2 regions of the Enterobacter cloacae complex sp. HYC033_NIDB genome follow, and region 1 is predicted to be linked to the other one. Evidence: predicted binding sites of a transcription regulator. Region 1 holds the regulator's gene; the other holds the start of a gene.
The links. Region 1 encodes CRP, which controls carbon source genes, mostly activating them, when cyclic AMP is high. Its sites were predicted from a motif close to ATGTGANNNNNNTCACAT; they were not measured.
Positions count from the first base shown of each region.

Region 2: a site for CRP is predicted at 2,525-2,542, ahead of azuC (stress response protein AzuC). Genes of this name have one in related genera too.

Region 1 is NZ_CP115123.1:347,318-355,286, reverse strand. It holds gene argD (bifunctional acetylornithine/succinyldiaminopimelate transaminase) at 1-496, shown strand, start outside; gene O1721_RS01805 (YccS/YhfK family putative transporter) at 493-2,580, opposite strand; gene crp (cAMP-activated global transcriptional regulator CRP) at 2,638-3,270, opposite strand; gene O1721_RS01795 (OsmC family protein) at 3,581-3,985, shown strand; gene O1721_RS01790 (phosphoribulokinase) at 4,080-4,949, opposite strand; gene O1721_RS01785 (YheU family protein) at 4,980-5,198, opposite strand; gene O1721_RS01780 (hydrolase) at 5,198-6,217, opposite strand; gene mdcA (malonate decarboxylase subunit alpha) at 6,446-7,969, shown strand, end outside.
Region 2 is NZ_CP115123.1:3,700,451-3,708,419, forward strand. It holds gene O1721_RS17810 (non-heme ferritin-like protein) at 1-31, shown strand, start outside; gene O1721_RS17815 (anaerobic C4-dicarboxylate transporter) at 608-1,951, shown strand; gene O1721_RS17820 (DUF2766 family protein) at 2,032-2,283, opposite strand; gene azuC (stress response protein AzuC) at 2,390-2,473, opposite strand; gene O1721_RS17830 (MFS transporter) at 2,688-4,106, shown strand; gene O1721_RS17835 (RpiB/LacA/LacB family sugar-phosphate isomerase) at 4,149-4,787, opposite strand; gene yecR (YecR family lipoprotein) at 5,033-5,371, shown strand; gene ftnA (non-heme ferritin) at 5,572-6,069, shown strand; gene O1721_RS17850 (YecH family metal-binding protein) at 6,106-6,342, opposite strand; gene tyrP (tyrosine transporter TyrP) at 6,534-7,745, shown strand.

The DNA of each region.
Region 1 (7,969 bases):
GCACTACGGCGTAACGCCGGATATTCTCACCAGCGCGAAAGCGCTCGGCGGCGGTTTCCCGGTCAGTGCGGTGCTCACCACCCAGGATATCGCTTCCGCATTTCATGTGGGCTCACACGGCTCTACCTACGGCGGTAATCCGCTGGCGTGCGCCGTGGCGGGTGCGGCGTTCGACATCATTAATACGCCGGACGTCCTGAATGGCGTGAATGCGAAACGCGACCTGTTTGTGAAACATCTCCAGCAGATTGACCAACAGTTTGATGTCTTCAGCGACATCCGCGGGATGGGGCTGCTGATGGGCGCCGAACTGAAGCCGCAGTACAAAGGCCGCGCGCGCGATTTCCTGCACGCCGCCGCGCACGAAGGCGTCATGGTGCTCAACGCCGGGCCGGACGTGATGCGCTTTGCGCCATCGCTGGTGGTGGAAGACAAAGACATCGAAGACGGATTAACCCGTTTTGCCGCGGCGGTCGCGAAGATCGTCAGCGGCTAATACGCGGTTCGTTTTAACCGGCGCGTTAACCAAATCCCGTGATGCGGGCGCTGACGCCATGCCACCGACGAAATGGTGTGCATGGTGTTCAGGTGCCCGAGAACGCGCTGTAAATGCTGCTCAAGGGTGCTCATCGGCCCGTGGGTCAGCGTCTCCGGCGCTTCCAGAATGTTCGAATCCCCTGACTCGCCCGGCGCGTCATACTCCAGACGCTGCTGACAGCGCTGCAACGCAATTTCACACGACTGCAAATAGCGCTGCGCCAGATCCGTCGTCAGCATCGTGTGCTCCCGCGCCAGCGTCGTCATGGCATTGATGTGCTCGACGATAAACTGGCTGTGCGTGACCCACAGCTTCATGTCAGCCAGATAGTGCGCGTTAAAGCCCGGCTCCTGCATGGCCTGGTTAAGGGAGTTGAACAGGGCGTTATGCGCCTGGTTGACCTTCATGCGCTCGTAGGCCAGCGGAGAGGGCTGCGGGTCATCGCTTAGAATAAGACGAATGGCCTGCTGATCGGCTTCGAGCGCGTCGTGGGCGTTCTGCCTCAGCAACCCGCTTTGCCACTGCGGCCACAACCAGACCATGCCGCCAAAGGCGATCAGGCAGCCAATTAGCGTATCGACCAGCCGGGCAATAATAAACTGTTCCCCGTTAAGCGTGAGCAGTTGCAGGGTATACACCGCCGTGACCGTAAAGCCCACCATCGCCCAGCCGTAGTTTTTGCGGATGATCAGGTAGCTCACCAGCGTGATCGCCAGCATACCGGCCAGGGTATAGCCTTCCGGCACGTGAAAGTGCAGCGTCACGCCCGCGATAATCAGCCCCGCCATCGTACCGCCCGCCCGATGCAGAATGCGCACCCGCGTGGCGCCATAGCCGTTCTGGGTGACAAACAGCACGGTCATTAAGATCCAGTAGGGTTTCGGCAGGTGCAGGGCCATTCCCATCAGGCTGGCGATGCTCAGCATCACACTGATCCGCGCGGCATTGCGCAGGGCGGAAGATTTCAGTGATAGATAGCTTTTGAGCGCGGGCAGCAGCGGCAGCCGTTTTTGCTTATCGGCCATCAGGTCCCGGGCATAAAGCGGGCGCTGGGTGCGTAACACCCGGGCGATGCGGCTGAAATGCCAGGCAGCAAATTGCCCGACCGGGTTATCCGCGTGCTGACGCGCAATCTTTTCCAGCGCGCCGAGCTGTTTGTCCATGTTAAAGCGCGTCGGGTAGCGGTGATAGAGGATATCGTCAGCCAGCACCCGCAGGCGGGCCGCGACGGTCTGCGCGTTCCAGCGGATCACCGCTTCCGCATGGCTGCGCTCCACCAGCTTTTGCACCTCTTCCGGATTATGAAGGCTGACGGAGATATGCTCCTGCAAATCCAGCCCGACCTGGAAGGTTCGCAGCAGCCGCTTGTATTCATGATTTTTGTTGGCGGCAAGCATGTGCAACTGCTGATAGCACTGGCTGATCAGATCCACCACTTTTTGCTGGCGCGCCAGCAGCGGCGGCAGGGATTTTTCCGGGTCGGTATGTTGAGTGAGCAGGGTGTATTTTGCTTCGCAGTATTCAGCAAGTTGCACGTAGAGCAGGCTCAGGGATTCGCGCAGCGGCTGTTCCCGCCACAGCCAGAACCAGAACCAGTTAAACAGCCCGTACCACAGCGTGCCGAGGGCGTAGATCAGCAATGGCTCCCACACCGGCATATTGCCCGCAAGGCTTAAGGTGAAGATGGCGGCAATCAGCGACGCGGGAAGCAGGCGGGCGTGCAGCGAGCTGATTTCGGCGGTGACGCCGAGCGTCATCGCCAGCACGGTCAGGATCAGCGGCAGAGGAATGTCGCGGGCCAGTAAGAGTTGTACGGCAAGGCTACAGCCGGCAAACAGGCAGCCGCCAATAATCAGACGTTTAAAAAAGCGTTTATGCGGCGTATCCAGACCGGCAATGTTGCAGCAGGCGGGCACAAGAGAAAACAGCAGGCCTTGCTGAAGATGTCCGAGGATCAGGCCCACGGCCACGGGAAGACACAACACCAGCGTTTGTCGCAGTGCGTAGTTAACTTCCGGGTGATAGATCAGCCTGCGCCACATGAGGAGTAGAGACAAAAACGGCGTGCCACCCTGCGGCGGCACGCCGTTTGACCGAAATTAACGGGTTCCGTAGACCACGATAGTTTTACCGTGGGCAGAGATCAGGTTCTGGTCTTCCAGCATCTTCAGGATACGGCCCACTGTTTCACGGGAGCAGCCGACGATCTGACCGATTTCCTGGCGGGTAATTTTAATTTGCATACCGTCAGGGTGGGTCATGGCGTCTGGCTGTTTCGCCAGGTTCAACAGCGTCTGCGCGATACGACCGGTCACGTCCAGGAAGGCGAGGTTACCCACCTTCTCAGAGGTCACTTGCAGACGGCGTGCCATCTGGGAAGAAAGACGCATCAGGATGTCAGGGTTGACCTGAATCAGCTGACGGAATTTCTTGTAAGAAATTTCAGCCACTTCACATGCTGTTTTTGCACGAACCCAGGCGCTACGTTCCTGGCCTTCTTCAAACAGGCCCAGTTCACCGATAAAATCGCCCTGGTTCAGATAAGAAAGGATCATCTCTTTCCCTTCTTCATCTTTGATCAGCACGGCCACCGAGCCTTTAACGATGTAATACAACGTTTCCGCTTTTTCACCCTGGTGAATCAGCGTGCTCTTTGATGGGTACTTATGAATGTGGCAATGAGACAAGAACCATTCGAGAGTCGGGTCTGTTTGCGGTTTGCCAAGCACCATGCGCTGTTATCCTCTGTTATAAGCTGTCACCAGAGTCATAAGATGCATCCGGACTCTGGGGTTGCAATCGAATTCTTACCCATACCTGGGAAGTCGGCTGTCGTAACGTTTCGCAGCCAGTAAAGTTTGATGTCCTCTGCATACATGTGTAACGTCAATGTATTACTGTAGCATCCAGAGTGTTTTAGCATAGCTTTCGCCGCGTGTCTCCTGGTGTCTCGCTTCAGCATGACGCAGGTCGCCTTCCGTTGCGAGAAATGTAACGTACACGTAATCTGTCATAAAAAATGCAACGTTGGAGTGAGTGAATATGCAAGCGCGTGTGAAATGGGTTGAAGGGTTAACGTTCCTGGGCGAGTCTGCTTCCGGGCACCAGGTTTTGATGGATGGCAACTCCGGCGATAAAGCGCCAAGCCCGATGGAAATGGTGCTGATGGCGGCGGGCGGATGCAGCGCGATCGACGTGGTGTCGATCCTGCAAAAAGGCCGTCATGACGTGACCGATTGTGAAGTGAAGCTGACGTCGGAACGTCGTGAAGAGGCGCCCCGCCTGTTCACGCATATTAATTTGCACTTTATCGTCACCGGCAAAGAACTGAAGGATGCGGCGGTCTCGCGTGCGGTTGACCTGTCTGCGGAAAAATACTGCTCTGTGGCGTTAATGCTGGAGAAAGCGGTAAAAATCACCCATTCGTATGAAGTGATCGCGGCTTAATTTTTGGCGGGTGGCGCTGCGCTGACCCGCCCTACAAAAGCTACAACTGCACGAACGTATGCCGGATAAGCGAAGCGCCATCCGGCAACAGGTGTCACGCGATCTGCTTTCCTTCCATCAGCCGCTGCACCAGCGGTGTCATGATCAGCTCCATTGCCAGCCCCATTTTTCCGCCCGGTACCACTAACGTATTCATGTGCGAAATAAACGAACCCTGTAGCATCGCCAGCAGCCAGGGGTAATCAATGCCTTCCAGGTTGCGGAAGTGGATCACCACAAAGCTCTCGTCCAGCGACGGGATGCTTTTTGCAGCGAACGGGTTGGAGGTGTCCACGGTGGGGACGCGCTGGAAGTTAATGTGGGTTCGGGAGAACTGCGGCGTCAGGAAGTTGATGTAATCGTCCATGGAGCGCACCACCGAGTCCATGACCGCCTCTCGCGAATGGCCGCGCTCGCTCATGTCACGCGTCAGCTTCTGGATCCACTCAAGGTTAACAATCGGCACCACCCCCACCAGCAAATCCACGTGGCGCGCCACGTCGTGCTGAGGCGTCACCACGCCGCCGTGCAATCCTTCGTAAAACAGCACGTCAGTCGGTTCCGGCAGCGGCTGCCAGGGCGTGAACGTGCCGGGGACCTGGTTCCAGGGCACGGCTTCATCGTAGGTGTGGAGATACTTGCGGGACTGCCCGGTACCGCTTTGCCCGTATTCACGGAAGGTTTGCTCCAGCAGGCCGAAGTCATTGGCCTCCGGGCCGAAGTAGCTGATGTGTTTACCCAGATCGCGCGCTTTGCGGATGGCCATATCCATCTCCGGGCGCGTGTAGCGGTGAAAGCTGTCGCCTTCTACCTCTGCCGCCCGTAAGTTAAGCTGGGCGAAGATCTTGCGGAAGGCGAGGCTGGTGGTAGTGGTTCCCGCCCCACTCGAACCCGTAACGGCAATAACCGGATGTCTGGCAGACATAGCAACTCCCTGACTGGAAAAGTGTAAAGATCAGCCGTGAAACGCGTTGCGGGGCATGATATTGACCGTCTCATGCAGTTCGGACCATACCAGCACCACGTCGCCGCTTTTAAGCTGGCGCTTAACATCGTTGACCTTTTGTTCAAGCGAACGTTCATGTTCACCATAATCGGTGCCTTCGCGCAAGACAAAGCTTTCAATCAGATTATCGAGCGTGTCGGGAGAGAGATCCTGCCAGGGAATAATCATTATTTACCGTCCAGATAAGCCGTTAACCAGTCGGGAATACGCGTCTCAAGCCACATTTTTGGCCGACGCAGCGTGCCGCCGACAAAGCCGACGTGTCCCCCGAATTGGGTGAGCTGATACTCCACATTGGCCGGCAGATGATCGGGCGCCGGAATCGAGTGGTGATCCATAAACGGATCATCTTTGGCGTGGATAATCAGCGTAGGTTTCGTGATTTGGTTCAGTAAAGGCATGGCGCTGCACTGACGGTAATAGTCAATCGCATCGGCAAAGCCGTGAATTTTCGAGGTGATCAAATCATCAAACTCGCGCAGGCGCTTCACGCGTTTGAGCTGTTGCAGCGTCACAGGCAGCGTATCCGGATAGGCCTTCAGCTTGCGCGCGGCGTTGGCTTTCAGCAGGTTGAGCAGGTAGCGCTGGTACACTCGCGAAAACCCCTTTTCCATATGATAGCTGCACTGCTCCAGCATAAAGGGCGCAGAGACGATCACCGCCGCATCCAGCGGTACGGCGTCGCTCTCCTTCGCCAGCAGGCAGGCCAGCATATTGCCGCCCAGGGAATACCCCACCGCTGCCGTTGGCGCCTCGCCGAAATTGTCTCTTAGCCAGCGCAGGAACCAGGTACCGTCCTCGGTTTCACCCGAGTGATAAATACGTTTCTGACGATTAGGCTCGCCGCTGCATCCGCGAAAATGCATCACTACCCCAAGCCAGCCGCGGGCTTTCGCCGCCTCAATGAGACCGTGTGCGTAAGGGCTGTGCAGGCTGCCTTCCAGACCGTGAAACACCACCAGACGGGGTTTATGTCTGGCCCGATCCGGATCTTCGCTCCAGGCGAGATCCAAAAAATCGCCATCCGGCAAATCCAGCCGTTGCCAGTGCGGGGTGAACTGTACCTTGTGGCGGATCAGGCGCGGCAGCATGGTTTGCAGGTGAGGGTTAGCCACACCGCGCATGGGCACGAACTCTGCGCTCTCTTCGGCTGCAATGTCGAAGTCTGAGGGAATGATTTGGGTCATAAGGGCGATGCTGATTCTTGTCAGAAATTAACTATACCTTCCGAATTGTACCCCGTTTAGCCCGTTTTTCCGAAACATGAACTGATCCCGATCACAAATATTTACCTTGATTATTACTCTCAGGCTAATGATTTGGCTCTACGCTTAATTGATGCCTTTCTCACCAGAGCGCACACTTTACTCAACGTTAAGCAAATCAGAATGATGTGCTGAATCAGGAGGTTAATAATGTTATCTGGGCAAACACCCACCCGGCAATGGAACACCCGACGCAGTGAGAAAGCGCGTCGTCTGGCGTCCGTACCGGTGCAGGGCAAGGTACTGCCAACCGGCGATCTTGTCGCCATGCTGGAAAAACTGATCGCACCAGGCGACAAAGTCGTTCTGGAAGGCAACAACCAGAAGCAGGCGGATTTCCTTTCCCGTTCACTGGCGGAAGTGAACCCGCAAATCGTGCACGATCTGCATATGATCATGCCGAGCGTGGGCCGCAGCGAACATCTGGACATCTTTGAGAAAGGCATCGCCCGCAAGCTGGACTTCTCCTTCTCCGGTACGCAAAGCCTGCGAATCTCCCAATTGCTGGAGGATGGTCAGCTCGAAATCGGGGCGATTCACACCTACATCGAACTCTACTCACGTTTATACGTCGACCTATCGCCAAACGTGGCGCTGATTGCCGGTTTTAAAGCGGACCGCAAAGGCAACCTCTATACCGGGGCGAGTACCGAAGATACTCCGGCGCTGGTGGAAGCCGCCGCATTCCATGACGGCATCGTCATCGCGCAGGTGAACGAGCTGGTGGACGACGAGTGCGACCTGCCGCGTGTGGATATTCCGGGCTCGTGGATTGATTTTGTGGTGGTTGCCGATAAGCCGTTCTTTATCGAACCGCTCTTCACCCGTGACCCGCGCCTGATCAAACAGGAACATATCCTGATGGCGATGATGGCGATTAAAGGCATCTATGCTGAACACCAGGTGCAGTCCCTGAACCACGGGATTGGCTTTAACACCGCAGCGATCGAGCTGCTGCTGCCAACCTACGGCGAACAGCTCGGACTCAAAGGCAAAATCTGTAAACACTGGACCCTGAACCCGCATCCAACGCTGATCCCGGCCATCGAAAGCGGCTGGGTGGAGAGCGTCCACTGCTTCGGCGGCGAGCTGGGAATGGAAGAGTACATCCGCGCCCGTCCTGACGTGTTCTTTACCGGTGCCGACGGCTCCATGCGCTCTAACCGCGCCTTCTGCCAGCTGGCTGGTCAGTACGCGGTCGATATGTTTATCGGCTCCACGCTACAGGTTGATGGTTACGCTAACTCCTCAACCGTGACCCGCGGCCGCCTTTCCGGCTTCGGCGGCGCGCCAAACATGGGCCACGATCCGCACGGTCGTCGCCACGCCACACCGGCCTGGCTGAACATGATCACCGAGCCTGACCCGATGCAGCGCGGTAAAAAGCTGGTCGTGCAGATGGTGGAAACCTTCCAGGCGGGCGTGAAGCCAACCTTCGTGGAAAAACTCGACGCCGTTGAGGTCGCGAAAGCCTCTGGTATGCCGCTGGCGCCGGTCATGATTTACGGCGATGACGTCACCCACGTGCTGACGGAAGAGGGGATTGCTTACCTCTACCGGGCGAAAGATCTGGAAGAGCGTCGCGCCATGGTCGCCGCCGTGGCGGGTATCACCGATATCGGTCTGGGCGTTGACGCCAAACGCGTGGCGGAACTGCGCCAGAGCGGCAAGGTT
Region 2 (7,969 bases), 1.5 Mb from region 1:
TCTCGACATTGCTACCGTGCAACACCACTAAGTCCTTCACCCGCTCCCATCAGGGCTGAGAGTTCCCCACAAAATAATGCCTGCACAGACGGCCCCCTCTCCCTTGAGGGAGAGGGCTGGGGTGAGGGGGAACATACGGCTCTGGTGGTCATTCCGTTCACTTTATGTTCCTTGCTACTCTGTCACGGCATAACCGGTGAACGTGCCAGGGTGGCTCAGTCGCCACCACCCTGGCGACCCGGGCTTCCGGCGGAAAATCGCCGCTTCGCGGTACCTTCAGCTTATTCCTTCCGGCTTATCGGGGACGGGCGGAGGTAACATCCCTGTAAAGCCCGCCCTCTCGGCGCATCCCTGCGCCTCGCCCCGGCCTACAGGAAACGCCTCAGCGATTTACAGCCGGACCGAGGCATCGCTGAAAGCCTTCAGTTATTCTGAAGGCAACGTTATCGCTTTTGCTTTCAAATTACTGGGGATCCATCAGCCCGTCAGGGAGTGGGTACCAACTCCCTGCTTTTGCTGACATTTAACAAATCAGATCTTGCTCCCAATGAATAACCATACATCGTGTAATGATTTGTTTAATTACATTCATTAACGAGGGAGCATCATGATCACCATTGAGTTTATTGTCATTATCCTCTGCCTGCTGATAGGCACCCGCTTCGGCGGGATGGGCCTGGGGCTGATAAGCGGCATCGGCCTGTTTGTTTTGAGTTTTGTCTTTGGTCTGCAACCCGGTAAACCGCCGGTTGACGTGATGCTCACGATCCTCGCCGTCATCGGCTGTGCGGCCACGCTACAGACCGCCGGTGGCCTGAATGTAATGATGCAGTTTGCAGAGCGCCTGCTGCGTAAACATCCCCAGCACATCACCCTTCTCGCACCGTTTACCACCTGGATGTTGACCTTCCTGTGCGGGACCGGGCACGTCGTCTACACCATGTTTCCCATTATCGCGGATATCGCCCTGAAAAAAGGCATACGCCCGGAACGGCCGATGGCGGTGGCCTCGGTGGCATCTCAGATGGCGATCACCGCCTCCCCCGTTTCCGTGGCCGTCGTTTCGCTGGTCTCGATTCTGGGTGCGCAGCACGGTATCGGCCACGCGTGGGGGATCCTTGAAATTCTTGCGGTCTCCGTACCGGCCTCACTGTCTGGCGTCGCCATTGCGGCACTGTGGAGCTTGCGTCGCGGGAAAAACCTCGCAGACGATCCTGAATTTCAGGAAAAGCTGAAAGATCCGAAACAGCGGGAGTTTATCTATGGAGGAACGGAGACGTTGATGGATCAACGTTTCCCGAAACAGGCCTACTGGTCCACGTGGATCTTCTTCGCCGGAATTGCCGTAGTGGTCCTGCTGGGTGCGCTGCCCGAGCTGCGTCCGGCGTTTGAGATCAAAGGGAAAATGACGGCCCTGTCGATGAACCTTGTCATTCAAATGATGATGCTGATCGCCGGGGCCATCATGCTGATGACCTGCAAGGTGAATGCGTCGGCCATTTCAAACGGGGCGGTATTTAAGGCGGGGATGGTCGCGATTTTCTCGGTGTTTGGCGTGGCGTGGATGAGCGATACCTTTTTTCAGGCGCATCTCGACGAGCTGAAAATGGCGCTGGAGGGGGTGGTGAAAAGTCATCCCTGGACGTATGCCATCGTGCTGTTCCTGGTATCAAAACTGGTCAACAGCCAGGCTGCGGCCTTGACCGCGGTCGCCCCGATGGGGTTGATGCTGGGCATCGATCCGAAAATGCTGGTGGCCTTCTTCCCGGCATCCTACGGCTACTTTGTGCTGCCCACCTATCCGAGCGATCTGGCCTGTATCGGGTTCGATCGCTCCGGCACCACCCGCATCGGTAAATTCATCATCAACCACAGCTTTATTCTGCCGGGGCTGATTGGCGTCAGCTGTGCCTGCGTGGTGAGCTATCTGCTGGTGCAGACGTTCTTCTGATCCTTCTGCGGGCGACAGGCTCTGTCGCCCTTCGACGTAAAAGCAGAAAAGAGTTTCTAATTTTAAAACATCGGTTTATTTTAGTGTGACTCACCCTGCGGTGTGAAGCGGAGTTCAATCAGCGCAATCGCTTTCTGGATCGCGCGGAGCGTAACCGGGTCCGCCGCAGCAGGATGGTTGGTGAAATCGATGTTTTTCAGCTGGGTCGACATCTTTTCGCGTACCTCAACCGGCGCGATAACGTCAATCACATCAAGGATTTGTTTGATAACCAGCTGGCAGGCGACGACGTCAGATACCAGTTCCTGATCGGCGCTCAGGTTTTGTGACATGGGGTTCTCCTTATTCAAAGGCCGCCATAGTAGCAAAACAGACGCCCTTCCATCTCCCTCTCGTCGTCCGCAGATATAAAAAAACCTGCCGAAGCAGGTTTTTTTATCAGAACATCGCACCCGGTGGGACGTCTTTAAACGTTGTGCAGTAGTTTGCCCACATGCTTTTCAGGATTTTGCGCAGTTTCATTATGTTGCTCCAGTAACGTGTTATGCAGGTGTTATTGTCAATACGCTTATAATATGACCACCATCACAAAAATCAACCATTTTGTGACCTGCATCACGGTTATTAAACCCTCAGTGCTGCTGGTTTGTTAAAAAAAGCCATGATAAATCCGCACGTTACAGGCTTAGAAATTCCAGTAAATGTTTATAAAATTTTTTGAGCGGGCAGGAAGAGAATGAGTGAAAACGTATCCGGCAAAGAGAGCCGTGGATTATCGCCTGCGGCGCTGCTGGTGGCCGGTGCTTTCTTTATGGAGTTTCTGGACGGGACGGTGATCGCCACCGCGTTGCCGGATATGGCAAAAAGCTTCGGCGACCAGGCGGTGGATCTGAATATCGGCATCAGCGCCTATCTGATCACCCTGGCCGTGCTGATCCCCGCCAGCGGCTGGATCGCCGACCGCTTCGGCGCGCGAAAAGTGTTTGCCCTCGCGCTGGCGATCTTCACGCTGGCCTCGGTATTTTGCGGCCTGTCCACCACGCTCGATCAGTTCGTTGCGATGCGCGTCCTCCAGGGCATGGGTGGCGCGCTGATGGTGCCCGTAGGTCGCCTGGCCGTGCTACGCACCACGCCAAAACATCAGCTCATCACGGCAATCGCCACCCTGACTTGGCCTGCGCTGGTCGCGCCGATCATCGGCCCGCCGCTGGGTGGGTTCATTACCAGTTATGCCGACTGGCGCTGGATCTTCTTTATTAACGTGCCGCTGGGGATAATCGCCATTTTGCTGGCACTGCGCATCATTCCAGACCTGCATGAAGATACGCGCCGACCGTTTGATTTACCGGGTTTTGTTGTCACCACCCTTGCCATGGTGAGCCTGGTTTATGCGATGGAGTTGATGGGCGCAGAGCCTCTGCAAACAGGTTTAACCGCCACGCTGTTTATCGTCGGTGTCGTCGCCTTAAGCCTGGCGCTGCGTCACTTTAAGCGGGCAACCTGGCCGATGATCAGGCTCGATGCGATGCAGGTGCCGACGTTTCGCGTCACCCTGTACGGCGGATCGCTGTTTCGCGCCTCCATCAGCGCGGTTCCGTTCCTGTTACCGCTGATGTTCCAGGTCGGCTTTGGCATGGACGCGTTCCATTCTGGCCTGCTGGTGCTGGCGGTTTTCGTTGGCAATCTCACCATTAAACCGGCGACGACGCCGCTGATCCGCAGCCTGGGGTTTAAGCGGCTGTTGCTGATTAACGGTGCGTTGAATGTCCTGGCGTTGCTGGCCTGCGCGTTTCTTACGCCGCAGACGCCCGCGTGGCTCATCATGCTGATCCTTTATCTGGGCGGCGTTTTCCGTTCGATTCAGTTTACAGCCATCAGTACGCTGGCTTTTGCGGATGTGCCATCGGCGCAGATGAGCTATGCCAATACTCTGTTTTCAACCGCAACGCAGCTTGCCGTGGGGCTTGGGATCACGCTCGGGGCGATTGGTATTCGTATCGGGGAAAAAGTCAGTGAGGCGATGGGGATTGCCGGTATGCCGGGAATGAGCTTCCGGCTGGCATTTGTGGCAATCGCGCTGATCTGCCTGGTGGGAATGGTTGACACGCTGCGTCTGACTAAAGATGTGGGCAGCGCGGTCTCATCGAAAAAGTAACGCTATCTGCCGGGCAGGCAACGCACCGCCCGGCAAAGTTAATCAGCCAACAATACCGCGCACGAAGGCTTCAATCTCTTTGTCCTGGCAGTTCTCGAAGAAGCACTGCTGGAAGCGCTGGCCTGATACGGCGGTTTTAACCAGCTCAGGATCGATTGCTCGCAGGGTATCCAGATAGTTTTCTTTCACCACCGCCGCTTTCACCTGGTTCAGGATCCCGGCGTTACGCACCTGCGGCTCTTTACGCTCTGGTGGATAGCCTTCGCCATTGCGTCCGGTAAAGGCTTTCTCAAAGATAAAGCGTACGTTCAGTTCTGCCCCCCAGCCGAAGCCCTTCGCAAACGGCAGAGAAAGCGCGTTACCGTTGTTGATTTGCGCAAACAGGAAAGCATCCGCAGGATCGATGCAGTAACCGCAAATCACACCCGGATGGATGTTCAGGGACATCAGCGCGCCCTGCCCGGTACCGCAGCCGGTAACAACAAAATCAACGGCTTTAGCGTTAAGCAGAATGCTCGCCATGATGCCCAGGTGAATATAGGTGAGATGATGATCGTTCTCATCACTCATACCGACGTTATAGACCGGAAAACCTTTCTCATCAGCAACGGCTTTCAGCTCATTAAGGATGATGGGATTCTTAGCGGCCTGGCTGTTTTCCATCATCAGTGCAATTTTCATCTTGTCTCTCCTGAATGCATGGCGGGCGATCCCGCTGTGGATACCTTTTCAACTTAACCTTACTATCAAACAAACGCACTTTCAAATTAAGTGAAAACTTGTTTTAAAAAACAAAGATGCGCTCACAATTTCGCGCGGTGGCCCGGCTCGTTGCACAGTGAGAGGGCAGATCCTCCGGCTATTCCAGCCATTGCGTACCATCGCGTTGGTTACAATGGCGTATTTCCCGTCACGCAGAGTGAACCATGAAACGTGTAATCATAGCCGGAACGATCCTGTTGCTCGCCGGGTGCAGTATCAACCGGCAGGCAGAAGTCAGCAGTACGGATGCCCCAAACGGAATTGTGCGCCTCGACTATGGCCAGGCCATGCTGCAAAACGCCTGGTCTGATGACTATGTTAATAACGGTACGGCAACCAAAGCCTGTCAACATATGGGCTACGCCACCGCCTCAGCCTACGGGCAGCCAATTAAAACCTGCACCCTGATCAGCGGTTCACTCTGTCTGAACGAAAGTGTGACCATTCAGTATAAATGTCAGGGATATGCCGTTACCTCTTCCAGCCAGAATCCGTGGTATTAACCGCTACTGCCAGTCATGCTGGCAGTTTATTTAATAAGAACTAAAATAATTCTCATTAATAAATATAAAAGGCGGCAATGCGTTTTATTCCCATTCGTATTTTTAATAAAGAAATACTTATTTTACTTTTTGCAAATAATTAAATAACAAATTATAGTGTCGCTCATCGTGAACCAGAATTAATAAACCGGAGCTGCACCATGTTAAAAACTGAAATGATCGACAAGCTCAATGCGCAAATGAATCTTGAGCTTTTTTCTTCCCTGCTCTATCAGCAGATGAGCGCCTGGTGCAGCTATCACAGCTTTGAAGGGGCGGCCGCCTTCCTGCGTCGCCATGCCCAGGAAGAGATGACGCACATGCAGCGTCTGTTTGATTACCTGACGGACACCGGCAGCCTGCCGCGCATTGATAACGTGGCATCGCCTTTTGCCGAATACGGCTCTCTTGATGAACTGTTCCGCGCCACCTATGAGCATGAACAGCTGATCACCCAGAAAATTAATGAACTGGCTCATGCCGCCATGACCAGCCAGGATTATCCAACCTTTAATTTCCTTCAGTGGTATGTGGCTGAACAGCACGAAGAAGAGAAGCTGTTTAAATCCGTGCTGGATAAATTATCTCTGGCAGGTAAATCCGGGGAAGGTCTGTACTTCATTGATAAAGAGCTGTCGACGCTCGATACCCAGAATTAACAGAAAAGCGGTGCTGAGTTTTCAGCACCGCATTATTTAATGGCGGCAGATTTTACTTTCGTGAGTGGAAAATCCGTCTGCTGCTGGAATGAATTTTCCGCGCGCCGCCAGAAACGCCACCAGCTCCGCGGCCGTCATCTCCGAAGCTGAACAGGTATGGAAACGCGCCGCTTCGCCAAAGCGGGCATGTATCGCCTCAACCAGACTCTCCTCCGTATAGCGCTCACCTGACTCAATCATCATATTCAGCACGTCGTGTCCGTGAATTGACATGGTTACCTCTCGCAAATAAAAAGCAGACTAAACGTTCCCTCTACGGCACGCTTTGCGCTGGCGCAGGTTACCCTTTTCTTTTTGTAAATTAATTATTACACCCTATGTAACGGTGATTTGACGAGATGGTGCTTTTCCCTTACTCTGCGCCGCAGAATGAGTCGCGGTATGGAAGCGTTGTAGAGGAAAGCGTGAAGAACAGAACTCTGGGAAGTATTTTTATCGTCGCCGGAACGACAATTGGCGCAGGAATGTTGGCCATGCCGTTGGCTGCCGCCGGCGTCGGGTTTGGGGTTACCGTAGTGCTGCTGGGCGGTCTGTGGGCCCTGATGTGTTACACCGCGCTATTATTGCTGGAGGTTTATCAGCATGTCCCTGCCGATACTGGCTTAGGCTCCCTGGCTGCACGCTATCTTGGACGCTACGGGCAGTGGATCACCGGTTTCAGCATGATATTCCTGATGTACGCCCTGACTGCCGCTTACATCAGCGGCGCCGGGGAGCTGATTGCGTCAAGTATCAATGACGGCTTCGGTGCGTCACTTTCACCGGAAACAGGCGCCATTGTCTTTACGCTGATCGGTGGCGGCGTGGTTTGTGCGGGCACATCGCTGGTCGATCTGTTTAACCGTTTTTTGTTCAGCGCCAAAATTCTCTTCCTGATTGTGATGCTGGTGCTGCTGGCACCGCATGTTCACAAGATTAACCTGCTCTCCCTCCCGCTGGAGAAAGGTCTGGCGCTTTCGGCCATCCCGGTTATTTTCACCTCCTTCGGTTTTCACGGCAGCGTGCCGAGCATCGTGAGCTATATGAACGGTGATATTCGCAAGCTGCGCCGCGTCTTTGTTATCGGCAGCGCCATTCCGTTGATTGCTTACCTGTTCTGGCAGCTGGTGACGCTGGGCAGTATTGATTCCAATACCTTTATCGGCCTGATGGCAGAGCATTCTGGTCTGAATGGATTCCTGGTTGCCCTGCGTAACGTGGTGGCCTCTTCACACGTGGAGCTGGCGGTACATCTGTTTGCAGACCTGGCGCTGGCAACCTCCTTCCTCGGCGTAGCGCTTGGCCTGTTTGACTATATGGCGGATCTGTTCCAGCGTCGCAATACCGTTGCCGGACGCTTACAGACGGGGGCGATGACCTTCCTGCCGCCGCTGGCCTTCGCGCTCTTTTACCCGCGCGGGTTTGTGATGGCGCTGGGGTATGCTGGCGTGGCGTTATCGGTACTGGCCCTGCTGCTGCCTTCCCTGCTGGCGTGGAAGAGCCGCCAGCAACATCCGCAGCAGGGGTATCGCGTAGCGGGCGGTACGCCAATGCTTTGCGCGGTGTTTGGTTGTGGGGTGGTGATTATTCTGGTGCAGATTTTGATTGCAGCGGGGATGCTGCCGGAAGTGGGATAACTTATTTATACAGGTCCTGAGGTACTGTTCCGTTCACCTTAAGATCAACAGAATATAATTTTTTCACAGCATGTGAACGGGATAAGGGGGCCGCCGCGGCCCCCTTATCAATCCCCGCGGCCCCGCGGAAAATCGGTGCTTCGCACTGCGCTCACCTCCCGACCATCTGCCTGCGGTCGGCTCAACTCGACATCCTGTCTCGATTCGCCTCTGGCCGCCATCCA